DNA from 2 places in the Streptomyces sp. NPDC096105 genome. Region 1 is predicted to be linked to the other one. Evidence: riboswitches for the same ligand, from Rfam matches in the RefSeq annotation. Region 1 holds a riboswitch; the other holds the start of a gene.
The links. A riboswitch is a leader RNA that binds a small molecule or an ion and turns the genes downstream of it on or off. The one in region 1 is predicted to bind glycine.
Positions count from the first base shown of each region.

Region 2: it holds a riboswitch for glycine, as region 1 does, so the genes downstream of both, gcvT (glycine cleavage system aminomethyltransferase GcvT) here and gcvP (aminomethyl-transferring glycine dehydrogenase) in region 1, are expected to answer to the same signal.

Region 1 is NZ_JBIWGC010000010.1:4,196-20,034, reverse strand. Features, by position in the region: gene ACIQ8B_RS17605 (LacI family DNA-binding transcriptional regulator) at 1-103, shown strand, start outside; gene ACIQ8B_RS17600 (molybdopterin-binding protein) at 146-541, shown strand; gene modA (molybdate ABC transporter substrate-binding protein) at 698-1,477, shown strand; gene modB (molybdate ABC transporter permease subunit) at 1,474-2,304, shown strand; gene ACIQ8B_RS17585 (ABC transporter ATP-binding protein) at 2,306-3,436, shown strand; gene ACIQ8B_RS17580 (DUF5701 family protein) at 3,424-4,152, opposite strand; gene ACIQ8B_RS17575 (CatB-related O-acetyltransferase) at 4,217-4,885, opposite strand; gene ACIQ8B_RS17570 (TetR/AcrR family transcriptional regulator) at 4,990-5,649, shown strand; gene gcvP (aminomethyl-transferring glycine dehydrogenase) at 5,794-8,679, opposite strand; glycine riboswitch at 8,854-8,949, opposite strand; gene ACIQ8B_RS17560 (PRC-barrel domain-containing protein) at 9,063-9,437, shown strand; gene ACIQ8B_RS17555 (DNA polymerase IV) at 9,645-11,027, opposite strand; gene ACIQ8B_RS17550 (MerR family transcriptional regulator) at 11,092-11,775, opposite strand; gene ACIQ8B_RS17545 (bifunctional nuclease family protein) at 11,964-12,437, opposite strand; gene ACIQ8B_RS17540 (MerR family transcriptional regulator) at 12,521-13,261, opposite strand; gene ACIQ8B_RS17535 (FHA domain-containing protein) at 13,301-14,227, opposite strand; gene ACIQ8B_RS17530 (DUF881 domain-containing protein) at 14,289-15,266, opposite strand; gene ACIQ8B_RS17525 (small basic family protein) at 15,272-15,604, opposite strand; gene ACIQ8B_RS17520 (DUF881 domain-containing protein) at 15,601-15,839, opposite strand, start outside.
Region 2 is NZ_JBIWGC010000009.1:79,726-95,564, forward strand. Features, by position in the region: gene ACIQ8B_RS16545 (L-serine ammonia-lyase) at 1-1,346, opposite strand, end outside; gene glyA (serine hydroxymethyltransferase) at 1,514-2,773, opposite strand; gene gcvH (glycine cleavage system protein GcvH) at 2,788-3,165, opposite strand; gene gcvT (glycine cleavage system aminomethyltransferase GcvT) at 3,289-4,407, opposite strand; glycine riboswitch at 4,606-4,706, opposite strand; gene ACIQ8B_RS16565 (AAA family ATPase) at 4,929-5,642, shown strand; gene ACIQ8B_RS16570 (enhanced serine sensitivity protein SseB) at 5,650-6,426, shown strand; gene ACIQ8B_RS16575 (enhanced serine sensitivity protein SseB C-terminal domain-containing protein) at 6,555-7,337, shown strand; gene ACIQ8B_RS16580 (ABC transporter substrate-binding protein) at 7,771-9,441, shown strand; gene ACIQ8B_RS16585 (ABC transporter permease) at 9,550-10,554, shown strand; gene ACIQ8B_RS16590 (ABC transporter permease) at 10,554-11,513, shown strand; gene ACIQ8B_RS16595 (ABC transporter ATP-binding protein) at 11,520-12,521, shown strand; gene ACIQ8B_RS16600 (oligopeptide/dipeptide ABC transporter ATP-binding protein) at 12,518-13,777, shown strand; gene ACIQ8B_RS16605 (trimeric intracellular cation channel family protein) at 13,847-14,515, shown strand; gene ACIQ8B_RS16610 (thioesterase family protein) at 14,587-15,447, shown strand; gene ACIQ8B_RS16615 (TetR family transcriptional regulator) at 15,472-15,839, opposite strand, start outside.

The sequences.
Region 1 (15,839 bases):
TACGGTGCTCCGCCTCACCCGCGGCGAGCAGCCGGACTCACCCCGCGTGGAGCTCGGCACCGACCTGGTGGTGCGCGCGAGCACGGCGCCGCCCGCGCCGTAGGCGGTACGCCCGCACCGGCCGCCGCGCCCTATCGTGACCGGCATGCAGTCCTACACGATCGGCCAGGCAGCGCGGCTGCTCGGCGTCAGCCCCGACACCGCGCGACGCTGGGCGGACGCGGGACGCCTCACCACCCGACGCGACGACGCCGGACGGCGAGTGATCGACGGCCGCGACCTGGCGGCGTTCTCCGTCGAGCTGGCCAAGGCGGCCACGACCGAGGAGGACACCCCGTACACCTCGGCCCGCAACGCGTTCCCCGGCATCGTCACGGCGGTCAAGCTCGGTGACGTCGCGGCCCAGGTGGAGATCCAGGCCGGACCGCACCGCCTGGTCTCCCTGCTCACGCGGGAGGCGGTCGAGGAACTGGGCCTGGAGGTCGGCGTGGAGGCCACGGCCCGGGTGAAGTCGACGAACGTCCATGTCGACCGCACCTGACACGCGGCTCCTGTGGAGACGCACATGCGGACCCGATCACCGTCTGACCCTCGCTCGTGCGACAAGACAGGCACTCTTAGCCTCGCGGATGCGTCACAATGAAGGGGAGCGGGGTGAGCGTCCCCGTAGACGCCCGCCGCGAGGGAGTGCACTCGGATGATCCGTTCCGCCCGCCGGACCGCCGGTGTCGTCGCCCTCGCCCTCCTCGCCGCCCCCGGGCTCACCGCCTGCTCCTCGTCAGGGAGCGGCGGCGGAAGTCCGAGCGGCACCGTCACCGTCTTCGCCGCCGCCTCGCTGAAGGAGAGCTTCACGGCCCTGGGCGAGCGGTTCGAGAAGGAACACCCCGGCACCGAGGTGGCCTTCAATTTCAACGGCAGCGACTCCCTCGCCGCCGGAATCGTGGGCGGCGCCCCCGCCGACGTCTTCGCCGCCGCCAGCCCCGCCACGATGCGGCGCGTCACGGACGAGGAACTCACGGCGGGCGACCCGGTCGCCTTCGCGCGCAACCGCCTGGCCATCGCCACCGCCCCCGGCAACCCGCACGGCATCGACTCCCTCGCCGACCTGGCCGCGCCCGGCCTGAAGGTCGTCCTCTGCGACGGGACGGTGCCCTGCGGGGCCGCCGCCCGGAAGGCCCTCACGGCGGCCGGGGTCGAGGTCACGCCCGCCTCCTACGAGCAGGACGTGAAGGGCGCGCTGACCAAGGTGCGGCTGAAGGAGGCGGACGCCGCCGTCGTGTACCGCACGGATGTGAGGGCGGCCGGTGACACGGTGGAGGGCGTGGACTTCCCGGAGGCCGCGCAGGCCGTCAACGCCTACCCGATCGCCCGGCTGGAGGCCGCCCCGAACCCCGCGGCGGCCGAGGCCTTCGTCGCGTTCGTGACATCGCCGGACGGCCGGAAAACGCTCGGCCGGGCGGGATTCCTCGCGCCGTGACCGCCGCCCGGGAAGCAGTCCGCGCGGCGCGGCGGCCGCGCACCCCGGGCCGCGGTGTCCCGCTCGCCCTCCTCGCGCCCGCCCTGATCGGCCTGGCGTTCCTCCTGGTGCCCCTGCTGGCCCTCGTCGTACGGGCGCCCTGGCGTGACCTGCCCGAGCAGCTGACCAGCCCGGCGGTCTGGGACGCGCTGCGCCTGTCGCTGGTCTGCGCGACCACGGCGACCGCGCTCAGCCTGGTCGTCGGGGTGCCGCTGGCGTGGCTGCTGGCCCGCACCGACTTCCCCGGGCGGAGCCTGGTCCGCGCCCTGGTGACGCTCCCGCTGGTGCTGCCGCCGGTGGTCGGCGGCGTCGCCCTGCTGCTGGCGCTGGGCCGCAACGGCATCGTGGGGCGGTGGCTGGACGAGTGGTTCGGCGTCACCCTGCCGTTCACCACCGCCGGTGTCGTCCTCGCGGAGACCTTCGTCGCGCTGCCGTTCCTGGTGATCAGCGTCGAGGGCACGCTGCGGGCCGCCGACCCGCGGTTCGAGGAGGCGGCGGCCACCCTGGGCGCGTCCCGCTTCACCGCGTTCCGCCGGGTCACCCTGCCGCTGATCGTCCCCGGCGTCGCGGCCGGCGCCGTGCTGGCCTGGGCGAGGGCCCTCGGGGAGTTCGGTGCCACGATCACCTTCGCGGGGAACTTCCCCGGCCGCACCCAGACCATGCCGCTCGCCGTGTACCTCGCCCTGCAGAACGACCCGGCGGCGGCGATCGCCCTGAGCCTGGTCCTGCTGGCGGTGTCCGTCGCCGTGCTGGCCGCGCTGCGCGACCGGTGGACGAGGACGGTCTGACATGGTGCCCGAGGAGATGCCGGAGCGTTCCGGGGGTCCCGCCGCCGGGACCGCCCCCGCCGGGGCGCACACCCCTGCCGGACGTGCCCCCGCCGACGGACTCGACGCCCGGCTGGTCGTGGACCGGGGCTCCTTCCGGCTGGACGTCTCGCTGCGCGCCGCGCCCGGGGAGGTGATCGCGCTGCTCGGCCCGAACGGTGCCGGGAAGTCCACCGCGTTGCGCGCCCTGGCGGGCCTCGCCCCCCTCTCGGGCGGTCACCTGAGGCTGGACGGTCGGGACCTGCGCGACGCGCCGCCCGAGGACCGCCCGGTGGGCGTCGTCTTCCAGGACTACCTGCTCTTCCCGCACCTGACCGCGCTCGACAACGTGGCCTTCGGGCCGCGCTGCCGGGGCGCCGGAAAGGCGCAGGCCCGGGCCCTGGCCGCCGAGTGGCTGGACCGCATGGGGCTGGCCGACCACGCCGGCGCCAAGCCCCGCCGGCTCTCCGGCGGCCAGGCACAGCGCGTGGCCCTGGCCCGCGCCCTGGCCACCCGCCCCCGGCTGCTGCTCCTGGACGAACCGCTGGCGGCGCTGGACGCCCGGACGCGACTCGAGGTCCGGGCCGAGCTGCGGCGGCACCTGGCCGCCTTCGAGGCCGTGGCCGTCCTGGTGACGCACGATCCGCTGGACGCGATGGTGCTGGCCGGCCGGCTCGTCGTCGTGGAGCAGGGGCGGACCGTCCAGGAGGGCACGCCCACGGACATCGCCCGCCGCCCGCGCACCGAGTACATCGCCCAGTTGGTCGGCCTGAACCTCTACCGCGGCCGGGCCGACGGCCACACGGTCCGGATCCCCGGGGGTCCCGCCATCACCACCAGCGAGGATCTGACCGGGCCCGCCTTCGTCGCGTTCCCGCCCGGCGCGGTCACGCTGTACGGGGAGCGCCCCGGCGGGACCAGTGCCCGCAACCTGTGGCGCTGCGAGGTCGCCGGCCTGGAGACCCACGGCGACCAGATCCGCGCCGAACTGACCGGTGAGCTCTCCCTGGCCGCCGACCTGACCACGGGGGCCGCCGCCGAACTCGACCTGCGCCCGGGCGCCCCGGTCTGGGCGGCCGTCAAGGCGGCCCAGACCCACGCCTACCCGGCGTAGCCCCCGCCCGCGCGACGCGGTGACCGGTCGCCCGCAGGTGCGGAGGCGGGCCGTCGGGTCTCGCGGCCCGTCGCGGAGGCGAAGCCGAGCCAGGTGTGGCGGTTGCCCCACCAGCACCAGCCGACCTTCGGGGCGTCGCGCCGGTCCCGGCCGTCGCGGCCGGTGCCGTTGCTGATCCAGATCGCGGGCGTGCGGGCGTCGAACCTCCCGTTCGGCTTGCGCAGCCGGGAGCCGATGGTCATGAAGCAGCGGTTGCGCTCCAGGGCCTCGGGCTGCTGAAGCACCCAGTGGATGCCCTCGCTGAGCAGCAGTGGGGTGCGGCCCTTCCCGGTGAGCGCGGGCAGGGCCTCCTCCGGGCTCCAGTCGGCCAGGTGATCACCCCGGTCGACACCCGCGACCGTGTAGAGGGGGGCGTCGGGCAGGTCGATCCCCTGGGGTGTGAAACGGTCGACGTCCGGCATGTCCGTGACGACGAAGCCGGGCTTGCCGGCGTGGCGCAGCAACGGCGCGAGGACCGAGGCGGGGACACGGTCGGGGTGGAGGGCCAGCAGGGTGTCCCGGCCCGCCGCGGAGTGCCGTTCGGCGAAGGAGCGGATCTCTCCGGCCGGTATCCCCGCGTGCGTGTGCAGGCCGAGCCGGATCAGGCGGTCGGCCTGGGCCGACAGCGGGGGCAGCGGGGGCGGCGGGCTGGGGGTGGTGGAGGGGGTGTCGGTCAATGCGTGGCTCCTTGCCGGGGAGTTCCGGGCGGTGAGGGGGCGGTGGAGGCGTTCGCCGGGGCGGTCAGGACGTGGCGGGGGCGTCGCCACGGCTGCCTGTCCCACGGGCGGCGATCGCGCTGATCTCCGCGGGAGTACCGGCCATGATGGTGCGCACGTGGCGGGTGATCACGTCGACGGGCCAGTCCCACCAGGCCGCTTCCCGCAGGAGCGCCACGTCCGCGTCGCTGTGGCGCTGCCGGATCGGACGGGCGGGGTTGCCGCCGACCACGGTGTACGGCGCCACGTCGGCCGTGACGACGGCCCCGGCGGCGATGACGGCGCCGTCGCCGATGCGCACGCCCGGCATGACGGTGGCCCCGTAGCCGAACCAGACGTCGTTGCCGACCACCGTGTCCCCGCGGCTGGGCATGGCGGTGACCAGATCGAGGGTCCGGTCGGCCCACTCCCCGCCGAACATGGTGAACGGGTAGGTGGACACCCCCATCGTCGGGTGTGCCGCCCCGGCCATCAGGAAGCGGGTACCGGCGGCCACGGCGCAGAACCGGCCGATGATCAGCTTTTCCGGACCGTAGGCGTAGAGGACGTTGCGCCGCTCGAACTCCGTCGCCCCGTCGGGGTCGTCGTAGTAGGTGAACTCGCCCACCTCGATCGACGGGGAGGTGATCAGCGGCTTGAGGAACACGACGCGCTCGTGCTCCGGCAGGGGGTGCAGAACGGCAGGATCGGTCACGAGAGGTCCCCCGTAGGACTGGTCGATTCTTACGTCGGAAGTAAAATTACGCTCGACTCACGAAAGGTGTCAATAGAAAAATACTACGGTAGTAAGATTCGCCCATGAGTAGCCAACACGACAGCACGTCGTCACGGTCCGCGGGCGGCCTGCGCGAGGTCAAGAAGCAGGAGACCCGTCAGCACATCTCCGACCAGGCCACCCGTCTCTTCCTCCGGCAGGGCTTCGACGCCACGACCATCGCGGAGATCGCCGACGCCGCGCGCGTGTCGAAGAAGACGGTCACCAACTACTTCGCCCGCAAGGAAGACCTGGCCCTCGACCACCAGGACGCCTTCGTCGCGAGCCTGGCCTCGTCGGTGGCCGCCCGGAGGCCCGGCGAGTCCGCCCTGGGCGCGCTGCGCCGCGCCTTCACCGAGGCACTCGCCGCCCACGATCCGGTGAGCGGCTTCACCGGCCCGGAGTTCGCCCGGATGGTGGCCGACAGCCCCACCCTCACCACCTGTGTGCGCGGCCTGCACGACCGCCGGGAGGAGGCACTGGCCGAGGCACTCGCCGCGGCCGAGAACGTGCCGGCCGACGACATCGTGATCCGCACGGCCGCCGGTCTCCTGGGCGCGGTCCACCGTCTCCTGTTCCAGCGCATCCAGCAGCTCACCCTCGCCGGGCTGCCCGCTGAGGAGATCGAGGCGACGGTCGCGCCGGAGGCGACCCGCGCCTTCGACCTGCTGGAACCGTCCGTCGGAACCCTCGGCGCCGCCTGACGACCCACGCCCCCGTACCCCTGGACCGGGCCCGCAGACGCGTGAGCGCCCGGCCGGGGAATGCCCGGCCGGGCGCTCACGCGCCCCGACGGCACGGCTCCGCGTGCCGCGTCGGGCACACGGGACCGCGCTCTCAGGAGGGCGTCAGTCCTCGTACGCGTCCAGCGGCGGGCAGGAGCACACCAGGTTCCGGTCGCCGAAGGCCTGGTCGATGCGCCGCACCGGCGGCCAGTACTTGTCCGCGGCGTTCACGCCGACCGGGAAGACCGCCTCCTCGCGGGTGTACGCGTGCTCCCACTCCCCGCCGAGCGCGGCGGCGGTGTGCGGGGCGTTGCGCAGCGGGTTGTCCTCGGCGGGCCACTCGCCCGAGCCGACCTTCTCGATCTCCGCACGGATGGCGATCATCGTCTCGCAGAACCGGTCCAGCTCGGCCAGGTCCTCGGACTCGGTCGGTTCGATCATCAGCGTCCCGGCCACCGGGAAGGACATCGTCGGCGCGTGGAAGCCGTAGTCGATCAGCCGCTTGGCCACGTCGTCCACGCTGACGCCGGTCGCCTTGGTCAGCGGGCGCAGGTCGATGATGCACTCGTGCGCCACCAGCCCGCCGGGGCCGGTGTAGAGCACCGGGTAGTACGGCTCCAGGCGCTTGGCGATGTAGTTGGCGCTGAGCACCGCCACCTGCGTGGCCCGCTTGAGGCCCGCGCCGCCCATGAGCCGGACGTACGCCCAGGAGATGGGCAGGATGCCCGCCGAGCCCCAGGGCGCCGCCGAGATCGGGCCGACCCCGGTCTCCGGCCCCGCCTCGGGCTGCATCGGGTGGTTCGGCAGGTACGGCGCCAGGTGCGCGCGGACGCCGACCGGGCCGACGCCGGGGCCGCCGCCGCCGTGCGGGATGCAGAACGTCTTGTGCAGGTTCAGGTGCGAGACGTCGCCGCCGAAGTGGCCCGGCTTGGCCAGGCCGACCAGGGCGTTGAGGTTGGCGCCGTCCACGTAGACCTGGCCGCCCGCCTCGTGCACCGCCGCGCAGATGTCGGCGACGTGCTCCTCGAACACCCCGTGCGTCGACGGGTAGGTGATCATCAGTACCGCCAGCTGGTCGCGGTACTGCTCGATCTTGGCGCGCAGGTCCTCGACGTCGACCTCGCCGTCGTCGGCGGTCCTGACGACGACGACCTTCATGCCGGCCATGACCGCGCTGGCCGCGTTGGTGCCGTGCGCGGAGGACGGGATCAGGCAGACGGTGCGCTGGTCGTCGCCGTTGGCGCGGTGGTAGCCCCGCACCGCGAGCAGTCCGGCCAGCTCGCCCTGGGACCCGGCGTTGGGCTGGAGGGACACCTTGTCGTAACCGGTGACCTCGGCGAGCCGCTCCTCCAGCTCACGGATGAGCGTGAGGTATCCGGCGGCCTGCTCGGCGGGCGCGAAGGGGTGCAGCTGTCCGAACTCGGGCCAGGTGATCGGCTCCATCTCGGTGGTCGCGTTGAGCTTCATGGTGCAGGAGCCCAGCGGGATCATGCCGCGGTCCAGCGCGTAGTCGCGGTCGGCGAGGCGGCGCAGGTAACGCAGCATGGCCGTCTCGGAGCGGTGCTGGTGGAAGACCGGGTGGGTCAGGAACTCGTCGGAGCGCAGCAGCGCCTCCGGCAGGGCGTCCTGCGCGGCGGCGTCCAGGGCCTCGACGTCGGCCTCGACGCCGAAGGCGCGCCACACGGCGGCGATCCGGTCGCGGGTGGTGGTCTCGTCGCAGGCGACGGAGACGGTGTCGGCGTCGACGAGGCGCAGGTTCACGCCGTGGTCGCGGGCGGCGGCGACGACCTCGGCGGCCCGCCCGGCGACCCGCACGGTGAGGGTGTCGAAGTAGGAGCCGTGCACGACCTCGGCGCCGCCGGAGCGCAGCCCCTCGGCGAGGATCGCGGCGTAGCGGTGGGTGCGGCGGGCGATGGTCCGCAGGCCGTCGGGACCGTGGTAGACGGCGTACATGCCGGCCATGACGGCGAGCAGCACCTGCGCGGTGCAGATGTTGCTGGTGGCCTTCTCGCGGCGGATGTGCTGCTCACGCGTCTGCAGCGCCAGGCGGTACGCCTTGTCGCCGTCGGCGTCGACGGAGACGCCGACGAGACGGCCGGGCAGGCTGCGGGCCATCTTCTCCTGGACGGCCATGTAGCCGGCGTGCGGTCCGCCGAAGCCCATCGGGACGCCGAACCGCTGCGTGGTGCCGACCGCGATGTCCGCGCCCAGCTCGCCGGGGGACTTCAGCAGGGTGAGGGCGAGCAGGTCGGCGGCGACGGTGACGAGCGCGCCCCGCTCGTGCGCCTGGTCGATGACCGGCTTGATGTCCCGGACGACGCCGGAGGCGCCCGGGTACTGGATCAGGACGCCGTTGATCTCACGGTCGGCGAGCTCGGCGGGGATGCCGTCGGCCAGGTCGGCGACGACGACCTCCACGCCGGTCGGCTCGGCGCGGGTCTCGATCACGGCGATGGTCTGCGGCAGGGCGTCCGCGTCGACCAGGAAGAGGCCCTTCTTGTTCTTCCCCATGCGCCGGGACAGCGCCATCGCCTCGGCGGCCGCGGTGCCCTCGTCCAGCAGCGAGGCGCCGGACGTCGGCAGGCCGGTGAGCTCGGCGACCATCGTCTGGAAGTTCAGCAGCGCCTCGAGCCGGCCCTGCGAGATCTCCGGCTGGTACGGCGTGTAGGCCGTGTACCAGGCGGGGTTCTCCATCACGTTGCGCAGGATGACGGGCGGGGTGAAGGTGCCGTAGTAGCCCAGGCCGATCATGGAGCCGAGCACCTGGTTGCGGCTGGCGAGGGCGCGCAGCTCGGCGAGCACCTCGGCCTCGCTCCGGGCGCCGGGCAGGTCCAGCGCGTCGGCGTTCTTGATCACGTCGGGCACGGCGGCGGCGGTCAGCTCGTCGAGCGAGCCGTAGCCCACCTGGGCCAGCATCTTCGCCCGGGCCTCGTGGTCGGGGCCGATGTGGCGCTGCTCGAAGGGGATTCCCTGTTCGAGCTCGGAGAGCGGGGTACGGGGGGCAGTCATTGAGGAGGCCTCCTGGTCCGACGACCTTCGAGGGGCACCACGGCGCAGGTGCCCGGACGGCCTCCCCCTCTGTCATCTCAACCTGAGAGTTTCACCGGAACGCCGCGGGCGGTCCGGTTTTCACCGTCGGTGAGAGCGGAAGCCGTCGACACCCGCCCTGCTTTCCAGAGTGACCTCGTCCGTGCGGTACGTGTGCCTGAGAGATTCCGGGGAGGATTTGCTCCTTCGGCGCCTCCGGTGGTGCCTGGAGGACTCTCCCGCACGGGGTCAGCGGCCGTTGCCAGCCTACCAGCGAGGCCCGGACCCGGACCTTCGAGTGGCCGTCCCGCCGATTGTGCCTTTTCGTTGTGCTATCGCATGAGTTCGCGTCGAGTGGAGGGCCCGTGCAGACCGACATCGACCCGCGTCACCTCATCGGCCGCAAGGCGTACGACCGCAACGGCACCCGGATCGGCACGATCGACGAGGTCTACCTCGACGACGCCACCGGCGTGCCCGAATGGGCCGCGATACGCACCGGGCTGTTCAGCCGGGACGCCTTCGTGCCCCTGGAACCCAGCGAGCTGATCGACGGGGCCCTGCACGTGCCGTTCGAGCGGTCCCTCATCAAGGACGCCCCCGACTTCGGCGTCGGCCGCCACCTGTCCCCGGAGCAGGAGCTCCAGCTCTACCACCACTACGGCCTGGACGTGGGCTCCCCTCCCCCGCTCCCCGACCGCGACTTCGGCAAGCTGGCGGGCCAGGAGGAACGCGGCTGACGCCACCGGAGGCGGCGGCCTGGTGAGCCCTGTGCCGGGTCGGCCCGGAGCCACGGCTCCCCTCACCCGGCCGCGCCACGGATGCGGCCGGGCCGAGGGCCACAGGCACCGGCAGCTGTCCCGCGACCGTCACGGGCCCCCTCCGTCCAAGCGCCAGGCGCACCGGACCATGCTTCTTCGGGAGCACGACCCGGTACACCGCGAACGTCACCGGCGACTGCCCCCCGCCCCCTCGGCCACGCGCGGTGGCCCTTCCACGAGCGGCAGCGGATCCGCCGGTTCCAGTGCCGGGTCGTCGACCCGGAACGTCTTCACGCGGCCCGGCGCCGAGCCGGGTGTCTCGAAGCGGACGGTCACCCGTCCCAGCCCGCTGCCCTGCACCCACCCGTGCCCGTACTCCGCGTGCCGGACGTCGTGTCCGGCGGGCCAGTGCCGCCCGGCGGGGGCCTCCGGGCGCGTCTCGGGCGTGGCCTCGGACTCCTCGCCCTGCGGCTCCTCCTCTCCCGCGCCCGCGGTGCCCGCCGCCTGGGCGAACAGGTCCTCCTGCGTGTAGTCGGCCAGCCCGCTGACCCCGACGCCGAGGAGCCGGACGCCGCCCGTGGTGTCCACCGAGTCCAGCAGCCGCGCCGCCGCCTCCCGGACGACCGCCGGATCGTCGGTGGGGCCCCGCAGCGTCTCGGACCGGGTCAGCGTCGAGAAGTCGTACCGGCGTACCTTCAGGACGATGGTGCGTCCGGACAGTCCCGCGCCGCGCAGCCGGCGCACGCAGCGGTCGGCGAGCCGCTGGACCTCCAGTCCGACCCGCACCCGGTCGTGGATGTCCACGTCGTAGGTGTCCTCGACGGACACCGACTTCGTCTCCCGCTCGGCGACGACGGGCCGGTCGTCACGGGCCAGCGCCATCGCGTACAGCGCGTGCCCGTGGGCCTTGCCCAGCAGCCGCACCAGTTCGTCCTCGCCCGCCTCGGCGATCTCGCCGACCGTGTGGATGCCCGCCCGCCGCAGGTGGTCGCCGGTGGCGGGCCCGACGCCCGGCAGGACCCGCACCGGCATCGGCTCGAGCATCGCCCGCTCCGTCCCGGGCTCGATCACGACCAGCCCGTCCGGCTTCGCCTGCTCCGACGCGATCTTCGCCAGCATCTTGGAGGCGGCGAGCCCCACCGAGCCGGTCAGCCCCGTGACCGCCCGGATGTCGGCGCGCAGCTTCGTGCCGGCCAGCCGCGCCGACCGCTCGTCCCATGCCGCGCCCCCGGCCTCCAGATCGACGAAGGCCTCGTCGAGGCTGAGCGGCTCCACCAGGGGCGACAGGGCCCGCAGCAGCGCCATCACCTGGTCGCTGATCGAGCGGTACAGCGCGAACCGGGGCACCAGGTACGCGGCGTTCGGCGCGAGCCGGCGGGCCTGGGACATGGGCATCGCGGAACGGACGCCGAAGACGCGGGCCTCGTAGGAGGCGGTGGCGACCACGCCACGGGGGCCGAGTCCGCCCACGATCACGGCCTTGCCGCGCAGACTCGGTTTGGACGCCTGCTCCACCGAGGCGTAGAAGGCATCCATGTCGAGATGCAGGATCGTGGGAGCGGATCTCACGTCCCCGATGCTGCCCTACGCCACTGACAACGTGCGCGTCGGGCGGGCACCGCGCGGCGCCGGCTCAGACCGCCCGGTTCCTGCGCCGGGCCAGCTCGTCCATCGGGTTGTGGCCGATCAGGGTCTCGCCCGTGTCGACGCGCTCGCCGTGCAACTGCGACAACGCGCTCTCGACGTCGCGCCACACCACGCCCACGGCGATGCCGAAGACGCCCTGGCCGCCCTGGAGCAACGCGTGGACCTCGTCGGGCGAGGTGCACTCGTAGACCGTGGCGCCGTCGCTCATCAGCGTCATGCGTTCCAGGTCGCTGAAGCCCCGTTCGCGCAGGTGCTGGACCGCGGTGCGGATATTCTGCAGGGACACGCCCGTGTCCAGGAACCGTTTGACGATCTTCAGCACGACGACGTCGCGGAAGCTGTACAGCCGCTGCGTGCCGGACCCGTGGGCCGGGCGCACGCTCGGCTCGACCAGGCCCGTACGCGCCCAGTAGTCGAGCTGGCGGTAGGTGATGCCGGCCGCGGCGCACGCTGTGGGCCCGCGGTAGCCGATCTCCTCGGTCGCCATGGCCGCCGCCCCTCCGCCGCTCGGCACAGCCGTCGGTCGCTGCGGAGCGGGATCGATCGCACCGCCACGCGCGGGATGGCCCCCGCCCGAGCGGAGCGGAGAGCTCTGGGGAGGATACGGCCCGCCCGCCCCGAAAACGCGTCCGGGGGCACCCCCAGCCGTACCGTCGCCGCTGCTTCTCACGCCGACCTCCGTCCTTGACCTGCCTCCTCGACGGTAGGCAGTCACCAAGGGTGCGTCAACGATCGCCACACTCGGCACGCCGAGTGATAATCACCCTAAGAGTGGTTTCCCGTGCCCCACCGCGGGGAAAGGCTAGCCGAATGCCTTCGGCACGGACCGCGACCGCGGCGGGGCCCCGGGGCGCCGGCTCACTGGTTGCTGCTCCCGAAGTCCTCGGGCGAGATCTGGTCGAGGAACTCGCGGAACTTCTCCACCTCGTCCTCCTGCTCGTCCGGAATGGCGATCCCGGCGTCGTCGAGCACCGTGTCGCTTCCGTAGATCGGGGTCCCCGTGCGCAGGGCGAGCGCTATGGCGTCGGACGGACGGGCGCTCACCTCGACCCCGCTGGCGAAGACCAGCTCGGCGTAGAACACACCTTCCCGCAGGTCGGTGATGCGCACTTCCGTGAGCTCCTGTCCCACGGCCTCCAGCACGTCCTTGAACAGGTCGTGGGTCAGCGGCCGTGCGGGCGCCATGCCCTGCTGGGCGAAGGCGATGGCCGTCGCCTCCCCGGGGCCGATCCAGATGGGGAGGTAGCGGTCGCCGCCCACTTCACGCAACAGCACGATCGGTTGGTTGGAGGGCATTTCGACCCGGACACCTACGACATCGAGCTCGTTCACACAGCAACCCTAGGCCGTGCCCGGGACGTTTGGGTAGTCGGGCCGGGATCGGGTGGCCGATCCGGCCGGGCTGTGCTGCCCTCTCAGGGCAGCCGCACCCCCAGCACCGACCCCACCAGCGCCGCGTGCAGCTTCGTCGTGAGGCCGGCCAGTTCCTTGGTGCGGTCCTCGGCGTGGGTCCTGGTCTGCGGGTTGCGGTGGCGCCGCAGCGGCGCGACGACCTGCTCCACCAGCCCGGCCTCCCGCTCGGCGGCCGCCTTCATGGCCCGCAGATGGCGCGGCTCGATCCCGTACCGCCCCAGTTCCGTGAGGAGACCGGCGACGGTGACCGCCTCCGCGTCGTACACGCCCTCGCCCACCGGGGAGAGCAGTCCGTACGACTCCCACTCGGCGAGCCGCTGCTCGTCCACCCCGGCGGCGGCAAGCAGCTGGCTGCGCCCGATGCGGGCCGCCGTGGGCCTGTCCTGGACGCACTCGGCGGGGTCCTCGCCGTCACCCGGACGGCTCAGCGCCGGCAGCGGGACGGCCTCGCCGCGTTCCATGGCCGCCAGGTGCTCCCGGATCACCTTGAGCGGCAGGTAGTGATCGCGCTGCATGCGCAGCACATGGCCGAGACGCTCGACGTCCTCCGCGCTGAACTTGCGGTACCCCGACGGGGTGCGGCGCGGCTCGACGAGCCCTTCCGACTCCAGGAAGCGGATCTTGGAGATGGTGACCTCGGGAAACTCCTCGCGCAGCACGTTCAGCACCGCACCGATGCTCAGCAGTCCGGTGTCCGCGGCGGCGGCGCCGTCGCCGGCACCGCCGCTCGGTGTTTGCTGCATGGACCCTTCCTGGAGTTCCCCGGGCCGTGCCCGGGGAGGTCAGTAGCCCCGCTGGCTCGCGTAGAAGACCAGCCGGTACTTGCCGATCTGCACCTCGTCGCCGTTGGACAGGGCGACCTGGTCGATCCGCTCGCGGTTGACGTAGGTGCCGTTCAGGCTGCCGACGTCGGCGACGGTGAACGAGCCGTCCGGGCTGCGGCGGAACTCGACGTGGCGGCGGGACACCGTCACGTCGTCGAGGAAAATGTCGCTCTGCGGGTGACGCCCGGCCGTGGTCAGGTCGCCGTCCAGCAGGAAGCGGCTGCCCGAGTTCGGCCCGCGGCGCACGACCAGCAGGGCGGAGCCCACCGGCAGCGCGTCGACGGCCGCCTGCGCCTCCGGAGAGAGCGCGGGCAGCTGGGTCTGCCCCGTGGTCTCGGAGTCGTAGGCCTCAAGACCGGAGATGGAGATCGTGGACGTCGTCTCGGAGGGGCGCTCCGGGGCGACGCCCGGCTTCAGCGGCGCACCGCAGTGGGAACAGAAACGGCTGCTCTCCGCGTTGCGGTTGCCGCACCTCGAACACACCAGGACCGACATGGACGGATCCTCCTGCCGCGGCTGCCCGCCGGGGGCGGGGGACGCGTACGGGTCGGAGTAGCCCCCGCCCGCACCCGGGCCCGACGGCTGTCCAGAACCTATGCCGCCCGACTGCGCAGGGTCGGCGAAGGCCCCGCCGGTCTCGTCCCGGAACAGCGGACGCTGGTGTTCCGCACCGGGCTGTGCGCGGTGACGAGCGGTCGCGCTGTCGCCGTCCTCTCGCCGCGCGCTCTTGCCGAACAACTTCCCAAACAACTTCACGGGCGATTCCCCTTGACCGAAACAGACCCGCCCGTGGGGCAGGACGAACCCTGACTGAACACATTGGCCGACCCGGACATCTTCACAACGTCCGCCTCCGCCAGACAGTTTCCACCACGCACCACCCATTCGGTGCGCCGACCCCCCGCAACCTCATGCCCTGGCCGGACGCCCCCCATGCACCCCCGGTTCACCGCGAGGACGACCGAGCGTAGTCAGGCCGCTCCGGCGCTCGCAAGGCGTCCACAACGATCTTGTCCGACCGCTCCACGGTAACGGTGGCCTGTTCCTTCTCGAGCGTCTGCACCACGCCTCCGGGGATGTTGAGCGCCGGCTCCAGGTCCTGCGGCTTGCCGATGACCTTGAAACGATACGGGGACTTGATCTTGTTCCCGTCCACGGAGACTCCCCCGTCCACGTCCGACAGATACGTGCCGGCCACCACGCGCACCCCGTTCACCTGGATCGCCTCCGCGCCCGCGGCGCGCAGCTCCTGGATGGCGTCGAGCAGCATGTCCGACTCGACCGTCCCCTTCGTGTCCTCCACGGTCATCTCGATGCCGGGCCCCTGCGCGGCCACGGTGCCCGCGAGGACGCCGAGTTGCCGTTCCTTCTCGATCGTCTGCCTGCGCGCCTCCTCGGCCTGGTCGGAGCTGTTCTCCAGCTCCTCCCGCTGCTTCTCGAGACCCTGCTTCTCGTCTTCAAGACGCTCGGTACGGTCGTCGAGTTCATCGAGGATGCGCACAAGATCCTCCTGGCGCGCGCCGTGCAGCGCGCCGTCCGTGTCGCTGGTGGAGGCGACCTGGACGGCGAGACCGAACCCGAGTCCGAACAACAGCAGGGCGACGATCAGTTGGGCCCGGGTCACGCGCGGCGGCCACAGTCCGTCCACGAGCCGCTGCCGCCCGGTCAGCACAGGGCCGCCCGGCTCGTCGGCGACGGGCTCCCCGGGCGTCTGACGCGGCTGGAACGCCTCGGACGGGTGAGACGCGCGGGACGCCTCGGTCCCGCCGTTCCTCTCGGGCGCGGCCGGGGGCACCTCCGCGGGCAGTTCCCGGCGCAGCCCGGCCGGGGGCGGCGTGCCGGGGACGGACACGGGTGTGCCGGGGGCGGTCCGCGGCGGGGTCACCGCCGGGCGCGTCGTCTCGGGCTGTTCGCGCTCGCTCATCGGCCTCACGCCCGGAACACGTGCCGGCGGATCGCCGCGGCGTTGGAGAAGATGCGGATGCCGAGGACGACGACCACACCCGTGGAGAGCTGCGCACCCACGCCCAGCTTGTCGCCGAGGAACACGATCAGCGCGGCCACGACGACGTTCGACAGGAACGACACCACGAAGACCTTGTCGTCGAAGATCCCGTCGAGCATGGCGCGCAGGCCGCCGAACACGGCGTCCAACGCGGCCACGACGGCGATCGGCAAGTAGGGCTCGACGACCGCCGGCACCTCGGGCCGGACCAACAGGCCGGCCACCACTCCCACGATGAGGCCCAGTACGGCGATCACGATGCGTCCTTCTCGGTTATCGGCTGTGCGGTTCGTACGGTCACACTCGTTGCGGCGGGCAGCCGGACGTCGTCCTCCGCGGACAGGGCCGTCCGGATGCCGTAGTTCTCCTGCAGGACGTGCAGATACAGACCGTCGGCGCTGTTCTGGAACCGGTCGCCGAGCTCCTCGCCGTCCCCCACCGCGAGCACCGTGTACGGCGGCACCAGCGGCTTGTTGTCGACCAGTATCGCGT
Region 2 (15,839 bases), on a different contig from region 1:
GCGAGCCCGCCGCGCGCCGTCTCCTTGTACTTGACCGACATGTCCGCGCCGGTCTCCTTCATCGTCTTGATGACCTTGTCCAGGGACACCTTGTGGGAGCCGTCGCCGCGCATCGCCATCCGCGCGGCGGTCACCGCCTTCACCGCGGCCATGCCGTTGCGCTCGATGCAGGGGATCTGCACCAGGCCGCCCACCGGGTCGCAGGTCAGGCCGAGGTTGTGCTCCATGCCGATCTCGGCCGCGTTCTCCACCTGCTCGGGGGAGCCGCCCAGCACCTCCGCGAGGGCGCCCGCCGCCATCGAGCAGGCGGAGCCCACCTCGCCCTGGCAGCCGACCTCGGCGCCGGAGATGGAGGCGTTCTCCTTGAAGAGCATGCCGATGGCGCCGGCCGCGAGCAGGAAGCGCACCACGCCCTCCTCGTCGGCGCCCGGCACGAAGTTCATGTAGTAGTGCAGGACGGCCGGGATGATGCCGGCCGCGCCGTTGGTCGGGGCCGTGACGACCCGGCCGCCGGCCGCGTTCTCCTCGTTCACGGCCATGGCGTACAGGGTGATCCACTCCATGGCGAGCGCCTGCGGGTCGCCCTCCGAGCGCAGCTTGCGCGCGGTGTTCGCGGCGCGGCGGCGCACCTTCAGACCGCCCGGCAGGATGCCCTCGCGGGACATGCCCCGGTCCACGCAGGCCCGCATCACGCGCCAGATCTCCAGCAGCCCTTCGCGGATCTCCTCCTCGGTCCGCCAGGCGCGCTCGTTCTCCAGCATCAGCGCGGAGATCGACAGGCCGGTCTCCTTGGTGAGACGCAGCAGCTCGTCACCGGTACGGAAGGGGTGCTTCAGCACGGTGTCGTCGAGCTTGATGCGGTCTTCGCCCACCGCGTCCTCGTCGACGACGAAGCCGCCGCCGACCGAGTAGTACGTCTTCGTCAGCAGTTCCGCGCCGGAGGAGTCGTACGCCCACAGCGTCATGCCGTTGGCGTGGTAGGGGAGCGCCTTGCGGCGGTGCAGCACCAGGTCGTCGTCGAAGGAGAAGCCGATCTCGTGCTCGCCCAGCAGGCGGATCCGGCCGCCCTCCTTGATCTTCTCCACCCGTTCGTCGGCCGACTCCACGTCCACCGTGCGCGGCGAGTCGCCCTCCAGGCCGAGCAGCACCGCCTTGGGCGTGCCGTGCCCGTGCCCGGTGGCGCCCAGGGAGCCGTACAGCTCGGCCCGCACCGAGGCGACGGACTCCAGCAGGTCTTCGTTGCGCAGCCGCCGGGCGAACATCCGGGCCGCCCGCATCGGGCCGACCGTGTGCGAGCTGGACGGGCCGATGCCGATCGAGAACAGGTCGAAGACCGAGATGGCCACGGGAGGACTCCTCAAGGTTCGGCGGACGACGCTGTCCACCGGGGGAAGGGCGGTTCAGTGGGTCGAGAGCACGGGTGAATCGTTCATGCGGGGCATGGTGCGGGGCACCGCGCCCACCGACCCAGTGTGCGCGATGCCCCGTACATCCGTACAAAAAGCGGATGAAGTTACCGCAGACCGGGGTACAGCGGGTGCTTCGCGGCCAGCGCCGCGACCCGGGCCCGCAGCGCCTCGGCGTCGTACGACGGCTTCAGCGCCTCGGCGATCACGTCCGCGACCTCGGCGAAGTCCTCGGCCGTGAAGCCGCGGGTGGCGAGGGCGGGCGTGCCGATGCGCAGACCCGAGGTGACCATCGGCGGGCGCGGGTCGTTCGGGATCGCGTTGCGGTTGACCGTGATCCCGACCTCGTGCAGCCGGTCCTCGGCCTGCTGCCCGTCCAGCTCGGAGTTCCGCAGGTCGACCAGGACCAGGTGCACGTCCGTGCCGCCGGACAGCACGTCGACGCCCGCGGCCTTCGCGTCGCCCTGCACCAGACGCTCGGCCAGGATGCGGGCGCCCTCCAGGGTGCGGCGCTGGCGCTCCTTGAACTCCTCGCTCGCGGCGACCTTGAAGGCGACCGCCTTGGCGGCGACCACGTGCTCCAGCGGGCCGCCCTGCTGGCCCGGGAACACCGCGGAGTTGATCTTCTTGGCCAGCTCGGCCGTCGACAGGATCACACCGCCGCGCGGACCGCCCAGGGTCTTGTGCGTGGTGGTGGTCACCACGTGGGCGTGCGGCACCGGGTTGGGGTGCAGGCCCGCGGCGACCAGACCGGCGAAGTGCGCCATGTCGACCATCAGGTACGCGCCGACCTCGTCCGCGATCCGGCGGAACGCGGCGAAGTCGAGCTGACGCGGGTACGCCGACCAGCCGGCCACGATCAGCTTCGGCTTGCTCTCCTTGGCCAGCCGCTCGACCTCGGCCATGTCGACCCGGCCGTCGTCGCCCACGTGGTAGGCGACCACGTCGTAGAGCTTGCCGGAGAAGTTGATCTTCATGCCGTGGGTCAGGTGCCCGCCGTGCGCGAGGTTCAGACCCATGATCGTGTCGCCCGGCTTGAGCAGCGCGAACATCGCGGCCGCGTTGGCCTGGGCGCCCGAGTGCGGCTGGACGTTGGCGTGCTCGGCGCCGAACAGCTCCTTCACCCGGTCGATGGCGATCTGCTCGATCACGTCGACGTGCTCGCAGCCGCCGTAGTAGCGGCGGCCGGGGTAGCCCTCGGCGTACTTGTTGGTGAGGACCGAGCCCTGGGCCTCCATGACCGCGACCGGGGCGAAGTTCTCCGAGGCGATCATCTCGAGGGTGGACTGCTGCCGGTGCAGCTCGGCGTCGACCGCGGCGGCCACCGCCGGGTCGAGCTCGTGCAGGGACGTGTTCAGAAGCGACATGCGGCTACGGCTCCTCAGCCCGCGATGAACGCGTCGTACTCGGCGGCGGACAGCAGGTCGGCCGGCTCGTCGGTGACCCGCACCTTGAACAGCCAGCCGCCCTCGAGGGGGGCCGAGTTGACCAGCGCCGGGTCGTTCACCACGTCCTCGTTGATCTCGGTGACCTCGCCGGAGACGGGGGAGTACAGGTCGCTGACCGACTTGGTGGACTCCAGCTCGCCGCAGGTCTCGCCCGCGCTCACCGTGTCACCGACCTCGGGGAGCTGGACGAAGACCACGTCGCCGAGCGCGTTGGCCGCGTGCTCCGTGATGCCGACCGTCGACACGCCGTCCTCGGCGGCCGACAGCCACTCGTGCTCCTTGCTGTAGCGCAGCTGCTGGGGGTTGCTCATGGCTGGAATTCTCCTGTACGCGGGAAACTGCTGATGACGGGGACGGTGCGGGACGCGGCCGGACGGGTGGGACGTCCGGCCCGCGGACGCGCGGGGACGGCCCGGAGGCTGTCTACGACGGTGTCACTTCTGCCGCTTGTAGAACGGCAGCGCCACGACGTCGTACGGCTCGTGGCTGCCGCGGATGTCCACACCGACGCCCTCGGCGCCCGGCTCGGCGTGGCTCGCGTCGACGTAGGCCATGGCGATCGGCCTGCCCAGGGTGGGGGAGGGGGCGCCGGAGGTGACCTCGCCGATCACCTCGCCGCCGGCCACCACCGCGTACCCGGCGCGCGGCACCCGGCGGCCGTGCGCCACCAGGCCGACGAGGACGCGGGGCGGGTCCTGCGCGGCGCGCTCGGCGGCCTCGGCGAGGGCGGCGCGGCCCACGAAGTCGCCCTCCTTCTCGAACTTCACCACCCGGCCCAGACCGGCGTCGAAGGGCGTGAGGGAGGTGCTCAGCTCGTTGCCGTACAGCGGCATGCCCGCCTCCAGGCGGAGCGTGTCCCGGCAGGACAGGCCGCACGGGACCAGCCCGTGGCCCTCGCCCGCCTCGGTCAGCGCCTGCCACAGCTCCACGGCGTGCTCCGGCTTCACGAACAGCTCGAAGCCGTCCTCGCCGGTGTAGCCGGTGCGGGCGATGAGCGCGGGGATCCCGGCCACGGCGCCCGGCAGACCGGCGTAGTACTTCAGGCCGTCCAGGTCGGCATCGGTGAGGCTCTGCAGGATCGCCGGGGACTCGGGGCCCTGCACGGCCAGCAGCGCGTAGGCGTCGCGGTCGTCGCGCACCTCTGCGTCGAAGCCCGCGGCCCGCTCGGTCAGCGCCTCCAGCACCACCTGGGCGTTGGAGGCGTTGGCCACGACCAGGTACTCGGTCTCCTCGAGCCGGTAGACGATCAGGTCGTCCAGGATGCCGCCGTCCTCGCGGCAGATCATCGTGTAGCGGGCGCGGCCCGGCTTCACCCCCGAGATGTTGCCCACCAGCGCGTGGTCCAGGAGGGCGGCGGCCTGCGGGCCGGTGACCGTGATCTCGCCCATGTGCGAGAGGTCGAAGAGGCCGGCCCTGGAGCGCACGGCGTTGTGCTCGTCGCGCTCGGAGCCGTAGCGAAGGGGCATGTCCCAGCCGGCGAAGTCGGTCATCGTCGCGCCGAGCGACCGGTGCAGGGCATCGAGCGCGGTGCGGCGGGGTTCGTTACTGCTCATCGGTCGGTCTCCCAAGGCGATGGGGGTCCCTCCCGCGCGAGTTCAATTCGAGCGTGGGGGAAGGCGAGGGCGTTTCCTCCCCATCTGTCATCGGAACCTGAGAGGTTCGCCATGACCACCGGTGGTACGGCGATCAGGACTTGCACCTTGGGTGGAGCCGCCGGAGCACTGCGACGGCGGCCCGCTTTTCAGATGTGCCTCGCCCGCGCGGTAACGGTGCCTGAGAGATTCAAGGGAGGGACTTGCTCCTTCGGCGCCCCGGCGGCACACGGTGCCGGGGACTCTCCCGCGCGGATTCAAACGGCCGGTATGCAGTTGGCGCGCACATCATTGCACGCATCGCCGGACACCGGCAGGGGGACCCTTGCCGGGGGTGCACCGTTCGTGCAGGCTCGGTCACAGGGAGCTGTGACAGGCCTGTATCGGTAAGAACACGGAACCGAGAGCGACCTGGCATTACCTTCTCTTTACACACGGCGGGGATCGGAACTCGTATCCGGCCCCAGGGGAGGACGACCACGGTGAACAGGCCCACGGCGTACGCCGGCACCACAGGCGTCGCGCTGCCGCGGCAGCACGCGGACGGGGCCGGCGGCGCCCGCGGCGCGGCGCCCGCCCCGCTCGTCCAGGACCTGCGCGAGCGCTCCGGCCGCAGCCCGCGCGCCCTGCTCTTCGGCCCCCGCGACCTCGTCGCCGTCACCGGACTGCCCGGCAGCGGCAAGTCCACGCTGATGCGGCGCACGGTGCGCGGCGCCCGCGTCGACTCCCAGGACGCCCGCGACCGCTGGGACCGGCGCATGCCCCGCCTGCTGCCGTACGCGGTGTACCGCCCGCTGGTCCGGCTCGCCCACTACGCGGGACTGCGCCGCGCGCTGCGCTCCGGCCGGCCGGTCGTCGTGCACGACTGCGGCACGCAGACCTGGGTGCGGCGCTGGCTGGCCCGCGAGGCCCGGCGCCGCGGGGCCGCGCTGCATCTGCTGGTACTGGACGTCACGCCCCAGGAGGCCCTGGCCGGTCAGATGGAGCGGGGCCGTGGCGTCTCGCGGTACGCCTTCCGCCGGCACCGCACGGCGTGCGGCAGGCTGCTGGACGCGGTGGAGTCCGGCCGGGTGCCGGAGGGCTGCGCGTCGGCGGTGCTCGTCGACCGGGACGCCGCGAACGCCCTGCGCCGGATCGGCTTCACCGGGGAACCGGCTAGCCTTTCCGCCACAGCAGTGGCACCAGGCAGGCGGTAGGCGACAGATGGACTTCCCGGCGGACATCCCGGACCGGACGCACTTCCACCCGCACGGCGGGTGGCCCGGCAACGAACTGGAGGAGGCGCTCTCCGCCTCCCTGGGCGTCCCCTCGGCGGGACCCCGGATCGTCGAGGTGCTCGGCCGCAGCTTCCTGTGGGTGCCGCTGCCCAACGGCGGCGGCCCGCACAGCGGCCCCCTCGACCTGCCCACCATGGAACTGGACGGCCAGGCGTACGTGCCGGTCTTCAGCTCCGAGGAGCAGTTCCGCCAGGTCGTCGGCTCCCACATGGGCTGCACCGTCGCGCCCGCCGTGGAGTTCGCCCGCGGACTGCCCCCGCAGGCCGGCATCGTGGTCAACCCGGGCGGCACGGTCGCCGTCCCGCTCCCGCCGGCCGCGGTGGCCGATCTGTGCCGGGCCGGGCGCTCCCCGCTGGACGGCCCGGCGGGCGGCGGCCGGGTCCGGCTGTTCGAACCCGACTGGCAGGACGACCCGGTGGACTTCCTCGCCGCGGCCTCGCAGGAGTTCGACTCCCTCGGCGTGGTGGCGACCGCCCGCCGCTGCCTCGCCGCCGTCGAGACGGCCGACCCGGTGCTGTTCGTCGGCGTGGAACTGCTGCACTGGGAGGGCGACCCCCGGTCCCTGCCGCTGGACGCCCTCGGCCGGGCCCTGGGCCGCAGCCCCGCCCGCTGGCCGGTCAACCTCGTCGTCCTCGACGTGGCCCAGGACCCGGTCGCCGACTGGCTGCGCGCCAAGGTCCGCCCCTTCTACCAGCGGGCCTGACGCGCCGCCCCCGCCTTCCGCGCACCGACCGCTCCCCGCCTTCCGCGCACTGACCGCAGACCGGCGGAGGCCGTCGGCTTAAGCTAGGGGCATTGGCCGGCTGGGCGTTGTACGGAGGGGCGATACAAGTGAGCGCTGGCACCGCGGCGGCCGGACAGGTCGAGCACATGCTGCGCCAGGTGACGCCCGGGCGTTACGACGCCTACGAGGCCTTGCTGCGCGCGCTCGCCACCCCCTCGTCCGGCCGGGTCTGGATGCTGCTCTGGCACGGCCAGGCCGGCTCGCCCGACGCCCAGTACGGGACCATGGAGGTCGACGGCCACGGCTACGCGCCCTGCGTGACCTCCGCCCAGGAACTGTCCGCGAGCGGCTGGAACCGCTCGTACGAGGTGGTGGACGGGCTCGAGGTGGCCCGTGCCCTCTACCCGGACCGCCACGGCCTCTGGCTCAACCCGCACGCGCCCGGCGGGGGCGTCGGTATCCCCTGGCTGGATCTGCGCCGTATCGCCGGCGGCCTCGACCAGCAGCCCGCCGGGCCGCTGCGGCTGTCCGAGCCGGCCATCGAGATCCCGCAGTTCTACGCCCTCCTCGCGCAGAACGCCCACCGCACCCCGGCCGTGCGCGCGCTGCGCCGGGCCTGGGTGCAGCCCGCGCTGGGCGCCCCGTACCTCGCCATCGGCCTGGACGTGTACGACACCTCGCCGCCCGCCGTGGAGTCGGTGCGGGCGATGATGCGGCAGTCCCTGCCCGCCGTGCCCGACGGGCTGCCCGTCTCCACCGTCGCCCTGGCCGACGAGCACGACCCGGTGGCGATGTGGCTGCGCGTCAACGCGCGCCCCTTCTACGACCGCGAGGCGCACGCCCCGGCGCCCGCCGCGGGCTACGGCTACCCGCCCGCACACCGCCTCTGACCGGTACGTCCTTCCCGGGCCCCCGGCGCGGCCGACCCGCCGCCGGGGGCTCTCGCGCACGGTGACGCAGCGTCACCGTGTCCAGCATGTGGACAGTGGGAGCCGGTCCGGCTCCCGTCCGGACCCCTCGGCCGCTGAATTCGCGTCAGATTCCGTCGAATGCGCTCAGCTACCTGCCGCTGACCGCCTGTCACCTGCGGTTTCACTGTGTCTTCAAATCATCCGCGGCCTGTGGAACGGCACTTGCCGGGGTGTCACATGTGTCCGGCGCGTTACATCACCGCGCGAAGATGCCGGAAGAGTCCCTTATGTCAACTGTTCAGATCTCAGGTAGGTATCACCGCTATCCGGACTGTTCCTGACTCACTGCGAACGTCTGTAGTGTTCGGCCGGTCAAGATGCATCCACATAGCGGACCCGGAGTGGCCCCAGTATGCGCATATTCAAGTCCCGAGCCGCTCGGGCGATCACGGCCGCGGTCGCGGTCGGTCTGATCGCCACGGGCTGCGCCAGCGAGCGGGACAGTGACAACGAGAGCGGCGGCAAGAAGGACACCTTCGTGTTCGCCGGTGCAGGTGACCCGGGCTCCCTGGACCCTGCCCTCGCGAGTGACGGTGAAACCTTCCGCGTGACCCGCCAGGCGTTCGAGGCCCTCCTCGAGCACGAGTCGGGCGGCACCGAGCTGGTCGGCGGCCTGGCCGAGACCTGGTCGAGCAACGACGCGGGCACCGTCTGGACCTTCAACCTCCGCAAGAACGTGAAGTTCCACGACGGCGAGGAGTTCAACGCCGCGGCGGTCTGCGCGAACTACGACCACTGGTTCAACTGGAAGGGCACCTACCAGTCGAGCGCGGTCTCCTACTACTGGCAGACCATCATGGGCGGGTTCGCGAAGAACGAGGACCCGGAGACGCCCGAGGCGAACTACAAGTCCTGCACCGCGAAGGACGAGAACACCGCCGTCATCGAGGTCAAGAAGCCCTCCGCCAACCTCCCCGGCGGCTTCTCCCTGAACGCCCTCGCGATCCACTCGCCGAAGGCCATCGAGGCGTACAAGAAGCAGGACGCCACGGCCAAGGGTGACGCCATCACGTACCCCAAGTACAGCCAGGAGGCCGGCACGGTCGCCGGCACCGGCCCGTACAAGATCGTCAAGTGGAACAAGGGCAACAAGGAAGTCACCCTCGAGCGCTTCGACGACTACTGGGGCGAGAAGGCGAAGATCAAGAACCTGGTCTTCCGCACCATCGACACCGAGGAGGGCCGCCGCCAGGCGCTCCAGGCCGGTGACATCGACGGCTACGACCTCGTCGCCCCGGCCGACGTCAAGACCCTCGAGGAGCAGGGCTACGTCGTCCCGACCCGTGGCGTCTTCAACCTCTTCTACGTGGGCATGAGCCAGTCGGCGAACCCGGCCCTGAAGAAGAAGGAAGTCCGCCAGGCGATCGCGCAGTCGATCGACAAGGAGAACCTGGTCAAGACCCAGCTGCCCGAGGGCGGCAAGGTGGCCGACCAGTTCATGCCGGACACGATCGAGGGCTACTCCAAGAACGTCACGCAGTACCCCTTCGACCCCGCCAAGGCCAAGCAGCTGCTGAAGAAGGCCGGCGCGGAGAAGCTGCAGATCGAGTTCTGCTACCCGACCGAGGTCACCCGCCCGTACATGCCTGCCCCGCAGGACCTGTTCGAGCTGATGAAGGCCGACCTGGAGAAGTCCGGCATCACGGTCAAGCCGCGGGCCATGAAGTGGGCCCCGGACTACCTGGACGCCACCGAGTCGGGCTCCTGCGCCCTGCACATGCTCGGCTGGACCGGTGACTTCAACGACGGCTACAACTTCATCGGCACCTGGTTCGCCGGGTTCGACAAGCAGTGGGGCTTCAAGGACAAGAAGGTCTTCGACGCGGTGAACGCCGGCTCGAAGATGGGCAAGGCCGAGGAGCGCACCGCCGCGTACCAGAAGGCCAACGAGGTCATCATGGACTACCTGCCGGGTGTCCCGGTCTCGTCCTCCCCGCCGGCCATCGCCTTCGGCAAGAACGTCAACCCGCCGAACGTGTCGCCGCTGACGCAGGAGATCTTCGCCGAGGCCTCCTTCAAGTAGGCGGAAACGGCAGGAAACCAATAACGGGGGGGTCCGCCCGGCCACCGCAACTCGGCGGCCGGGCGGGTTCATTCATGTAAGACCTCACGCAAGAAAGGGGCATGCGGGGTGCTGCGTCTCGTCGTACGAAGACTGCTCCAGCTCATACCCACGCTGCTCGGCCTGTCGGTTCTGCTCTTCCTGTGGCTCGACCGGTTGCCCGGTGGACCCGCCTCAGCGATCCTGGGGGAAAAGGCCACCGAAGCCGAAGTGGCGCGCATCAACCGTGCGCTCGGGCTCGACCAGCCCGTCTACGTTCAGTACTGGCGCTTCCTCAAGCGCATCTTCGAGCTCGATCTGGGCACCTCCACCCAGACCGGACAGCCGGTGTGGGACGAGTTCGTCCTGCGCTTCCCCGCGACGGTGGAGCTGTCCCTCCTCGCGATCCTCATCGCGGTCGCCGTCGGCGTGCCCCTCGGCTACTTCGCGGCCCGCAACCGCGGCGGGTGGCTCGACGTCAGCGCGGTTTCCGGCTCCCTCGTCGGCATCTGCGTCCCGGTCTTCTTCCTGGCCCTGATCCTCAAGCAGATCTTCGCCGTCCAGCTCGGCATCTTCCCCAGCTACGGACGCCAGGAAACCGGTATCAACGCCACCGACGTGACCGGCTTCGCCGTCCTGGACGGCATCCTCACCGGGGAGTTCGACGCCTCGTTGAGCGCCCTCCACCACCTGGTCCTGCCGGCCGTCGCCCTGGCATCCATCCCGCTCGCCGTCATCGTGCGCATGACCCGCGCCAGCGTGCTCGAGGTGCAGGACGAGGACTACGTCCGCACCGCCGAGGCCAAGGGCCTCAAGCGCAGTGTCGTCCGCAGCCGGCACGTGATGCGCAACGCGCTGCTCCCCGTGGTGACGGCGGTCGGCCTGCTCACCGGCTCCCTGCTGTCCGGCGCGGTCCTGACCGAGTCCGTGTTCTCCTTCGGTGGCATCGGCTCCTTCATCCGGACCGCGATCGACGGCCGTGACTACCCCGTGCTCGTCGGATTCATCATGTTCATCGCGCTGGTTTACGTCTTGATCAACTTGCTGGTGGACCTGGCGTACAGCCTGATCGACCCGAGAGTGCGGGTGCACTAATGAGCGTCGCCACCAAAACCGACAAGATCCAGCGTCTCGCCGAACTGGCCGCGACCAAGGACACCACTACCGGAGCCAGTCTGTGGCGGGAGGCGTTCCGACGTCTCAAGCGCAGCAAGATGGCGATCGTCGGCGCGATCGTCATCGCCGTGTTCATCGTCCTCGCGGTCATCGGGCCGTACATCGCCCCGTACTCACCGACCGCCCAGACCTGGCGCAACGAGGTCTTCGCCAACCGGGGCGAGTTCGTCGGCATGCGCGGCGAGAACTGGTTCGGACTCGACCACCTCGGCCGGGACATGTTCTCCCGCATGCTGGTGGGCGCCCGTCAGACCCTGCTCGTCGGCGTCGTCGCCACGACGATCGGTCTGATCATCGGCTTCCTGATCGGCGGCCTCGCCGGAGCCTTCGCCACCCTCGGCGGTGACAGGGGCAGGCGCATCGACTCCGTCATCATGCGGTTCATCGACATCATGCTGGCGATGCCCTCGCTGCTGCTGGCCGTGTCCATCGCGGCCGTCATGGGACAGTCGCTGACCACCGTGATGATCGCCGTCGGTGTGGTCCAGATCCCGGTCTTCGCCCGGCTGCTGCGCGGCTCCATGCTGGCCCAGGGCGGTTCGGAGTACGTGCTCGCGGCCAGGTCCCTCGGCGTGCGCAAGCGGCGCATCGTGCTCTCGCAGATCATCCCCAACTCGCTCAGCCCGGTGATCGTGCAGGCCACGCTCTCCCTGGCCACCGCGATCATCGAGGCGGCCGCCCTGTCCTACCTGGGCCTCGGCAACCCCGACCCGGCCATCCCCGAGTGGGGCGTCATGCTCACCCAGGCGCAGCGTTTCTTCGACAACGCGCCGATGATGGCGGTCTACCCCGCCGTCGGCATCATCATCACCGCCCTCGGCTTCACCCTCCTCGGCGAGGCCATGCGGGAAGCCCTCGACCCGAAGCTGAGGGGCTGAACCACCATGTCTCTGCTCACTGTCGACGAACTGACCGTCACCTTCGGCGGCCAGGGCCGCAAGGAGTCCCGGGCGGTCGACGGCGTCTCCTTCGAGGTCGACCAGGGCCAGGTCGTGGGCCTGGTCGGCGAGTCCGGCTGCGGAAAGTCCGTCACCTCGCTCGCCCTGATGGGCCTGCTGCCCGCCAAGGGCCTCACCCTCGGCGGCCGTGCCGAGTTCAACGGCACGGACCTGTTCACGATGAGCCCGTCCGCCCGCCGTGACCTGCGCGGCAGCGAAATGGCGATGATCTTCCAGGACCCGCTGTCCTCGCTGAACCCGGTCGTCCCGATCGGCGTGCAGGTCACCGAGATCCTGGAGCGCCACCGCGGGATGAAGGGGGAGGCCGCCCGCAAGGAGGCCGCCCACCTGCTGGACCGGGTCGGCATCCCCGACCCGACCCGGCGGCTCAAGGAGTACCCGCACCAGCTCTCCGGCGGTATGCGCCAGCGCGCGCTGATCGCCATGGCGGTGGCCTGCGCCCCGCGCCTGCTCATCGCGGACGAGCCCACCACGGCCCTCGACGTGACGATCCAGGCGCAGATCCTGGAGCTGCTGAAGGAGCTCGTGGACCAGGAGGGCACCGCCCTGCTGATGATCACCCACGACCTCGGCGTGGTCGCGGGCCTCTGCGACCAGGTCAACGTGCTCTACGCGGGCAAGGTCGTGGAGTCCGCCGGGCGCCGCGAGCTGTTCGCCCACCCCACCCACCCCTACGCGCACGGACTGCTGGGCTCCATCCCGCGGCTCGACGCGCCCCGGGGCGAGCCGCTCAACCCCATCCGCGGCTCGATCAACGACCGCATCGCCTGGGCCGACGGCTGCGCCTTCGCGCCCCGCTGCGACCGGTACGAGATGGGCTGCCTGACCGGCACCCCGCAGCTCACCGAGCCGCGCGCCGCCGGTCACCAGGTGCGGTGCGTCAACCCCGTACTCGACGACGCGAAGGCCGAGGAGGTCCCCGCATGAGCCTGCTCGAACTGGACGGCGTCAAGGTCCACTTCCCCATCAAGAAGGGCGTCCTGTTCGACCGCACGGTCGGCCACGTGTACGCCGTGGACGGGGTGTCCCTGAAGGTCGAGGCCGGCCAGACCTACGGCCTGGTCGGCGAGTCCGGCTGCGGCAAGACCACCCTCGGGCGGTCGGTGCTGCGGCTGGTGGACATCACCGAGGGCTCGGTCGTCCTGGACGGCACCGACCTGGCGAAGCTGCCCGGCGAGGAGATGCGCCGCTTCCGGCGCCGGCTCCAGATGGTCTTCCAGGACCCGCTGGGCTCGCTCAACCCGCGGCAGAACATCGAGTCGATCCTGTCCGAGGGCATGATCGCCCACGGCATCGGCAAGGACCAGGAAGAGCGCCGCGAGAAGATCAAGGCCATCCTGGACAAGGTCGGCCTGCCCTCCAACGCGCTCGCCCGCTACCCGCACGAGTTCTCCGGCGGCCAGCGGCAGCGCATCGGCATCGCCCGCGCCCTCGTCCTCGAACCGGACGTGATCATCTGCGACGAGCCGGTCTCCGCGCTCGACGTGTCGGTCCAGGCCCAGGTCATCAACCTGCTGGAGGAGCTCCAGGAGGAACTCGGCCTGACCTACGTGGTGATCGCCCACGACCTCGCGGTGGTCCGCCACATCTCCGACGTGATCGGCGTGATGTACCTGGGCGCGCTGGTCGAGGAGGCGCCGAGCGACGCGCTCTACGCCGAGCCGAAGCACCCGTACACCAAGGCCCTGATGTCGGCCGTGCCGGTGCCCGACCCGGAGGTGGAGGACAAGCGCGAGCGCATCCTGCTCACCGGCGACCTGCCCTCCCCGGCGAACCCGCCCAGCGGCTGCCGGTTCCACACCCGCTGTCCGTGGGCCCAGGCCGAGCGCTGCTCGACCGAGCGCCCCCAGCTGCGGGACATCGGCGGCGGCCACCGGGTGGCGTGCCACTACGCGGAGGACATCGCGTCCGGCAAGCTGCGGCTGACCCAGGGCGAGGTCGTCTCGGCCACCCGCGAGGGCGTCGACGACAACCCGGAGACGGACGTCGTGGCCAAGGGCACCGCGGCCGAGGACACAGCGGTCAAGGACAGTCCGGCCAAGATCCCGGTGCAGGCGGAGGAGCCCGCGAAGGCGGAGGAGCCCGCGAAGGCGGAGAAGCCGGCCAAGGCGGAGGAGCCGGCCAAGGCGGGGGAGCCCGCCAAGCCTGAGGTGTCCGAGGAGGAGCCCGAGAAGGCTGTCTGATCGGCACCGGAAAGGACCCCTCACCTTGCTTTGCAAGGTGAGGGGTCCTTTCTGCGCCACACTATGTAAGTGCTTCAGCAACTGTTCAGCCCGTCCGTCCTGCACACGCTCGACCTGATCGGCATCTTCGTCTTCGCCATCTCCGGCGCCCTGCTGGCCGTCCGGAAGAACTTCGACGTGTTCGGGATCGCCGTGCTGGCCGAGATCACCGCCCTGGGCGGCGGTCTCTTCCGCGACCTGATCATCGGCGCGGTGCCGCCCGCCGCCTTCACGGATCTCGGGTACTTCGTCACCCCGCTGCTGGCCACCGTCCTCGTGTTCTTCCTGCACCCGCACGTCGAACGCATCCAGACCGCCGTGAACGTCTTCGACGCGGCCGGCCTCGGCCTCTTCTGCGTCGTCGGCACCACCAAGGCGTACGACTACGGGCTCGGCCTCACCGCCTCCGCCTGTCTGGGCCTGGCCACCGCGGTGGGCGGCGGTGTGCTGCGCGACGTGCTCGCCAACGAGGTGCCCTCGCTGCTGCGCTGGGACCGCGACCTGTACGCGGTGCCCGCCATCGTCGGCGCGACCATGGTCGCCCTGTGCCTGCGCTTCGACGTGCTCAACCCGGTGACCAGCACCGCCGCCGCCGTCACCGCCTTCGTGCTGCGACTGCTCGCGATGCGCTACCACTGGCGGGCGCCCCGCGCCTGGCACCGGCGTTCGACGGTCACCGAGGAGCAGCCGCCCGCCTGACCGCAGGGGCGTCACGTCCACCGGGCGACGCAAAGCTACCGCTTAGTATCATCTTCTTGTACTGTTCACCCATGCCAGAAGCAGCCTCCGCCCAGGCCACCCGGGCCGTCATCGGTGACAGTGAGTTCGACCGCGACACCGCGCTCACCGCGCGGGAACCCGGCGTCTACGACATCGACCTCTCCGCCGGATGGACGATCATCAACGCCGTCAACGGCGGTTACCTGCTGGCCGTCCTGGGCCGCGCGCTCGCGGACACGCTGCCGCACTCCGACCCGTTCACCGTCTCCGCGCACTACCTGACGGCCTCCCAGCCGGGCCCGGCGGTCGTCCGCACCGAGACCGTCCGCACCGGGCGCACGCTGTCCACCGGGCAGGCGTCCCTCTTCCAGCTCGACGAGCGGGGCGACGAGGTGGAGCGCATCCGGGTCCTCGCCTCCTACGGCGACCTGGACTCCCTCCCCGACGACGTCCGGACGACGGCCGTACCGCCCGCGCTGCCGCCGATGGACCGGTGCTTCGGTCCCGAGGACGGCCCCGCCCCGGTCGACGGCAGCTCCGAGATCACCGGCCGGCTGATGCTGAAGCTCGACCCGTCGACGCTCGGCTGGGCCCTCGGACAGCCGTCCGGCAAGGGCGAGATGCGGGCCTGGTTCGGTCTCGCCGACGGCCGGGACCCCGACCCGCTGGCGCTGCTGCTCGCGGTGGACGCGCTGCCGCCGACCGCCTTCGAGATGGGCCTGACCGGCTGGGTGCCCACGGTCGAGCTGACCGTCCATGTGCGCTGCCGCCCGGCCCCCGGCCCCCTGCGCGTGTCCGTCACCACCCGCAACCTGGCGGGCGGCTTCCTGGAGGAGGACGCCGAGGTCTGGGACAGCGCCGACCGCCTCGTCGCCCAGTCCCGCCAGCTGGCCCGGGTACGTCTGGGCTGAGCCGACGACAAGGGGTGGCGGAGGTCATGGACGACCCCCGCCGCCCCTTCGCCGGGTCACCGCCCCCCCGGCCGCGGCCGTCCCGTCGAGCCAGTGCCGCCGCCCCACCTGGATCAGCCGCAGCTGACGCGCCGCCACCTCCGACGCCCGCTCCCGGGCCTCGGGCGAACCCGCCGACGCCTCCAGGAGGAGCGAGGCCGTGATCAGCATCTGGTCCACGTGGAGCTGCGCGAGCATCAGCAGGTCCTCGGCGCTCCAGCCCGCCGACTCCGCGTCCCCGGCCAGCGCCTGAGCGACCTCCGCCGTGAACCGCGCCAGCCGCTCCCGTATCGCCTCGCGGACCGGACGCACCCCGCCGTGCCGTTCCCGGGCGATGAACCGTACGTGTGCGG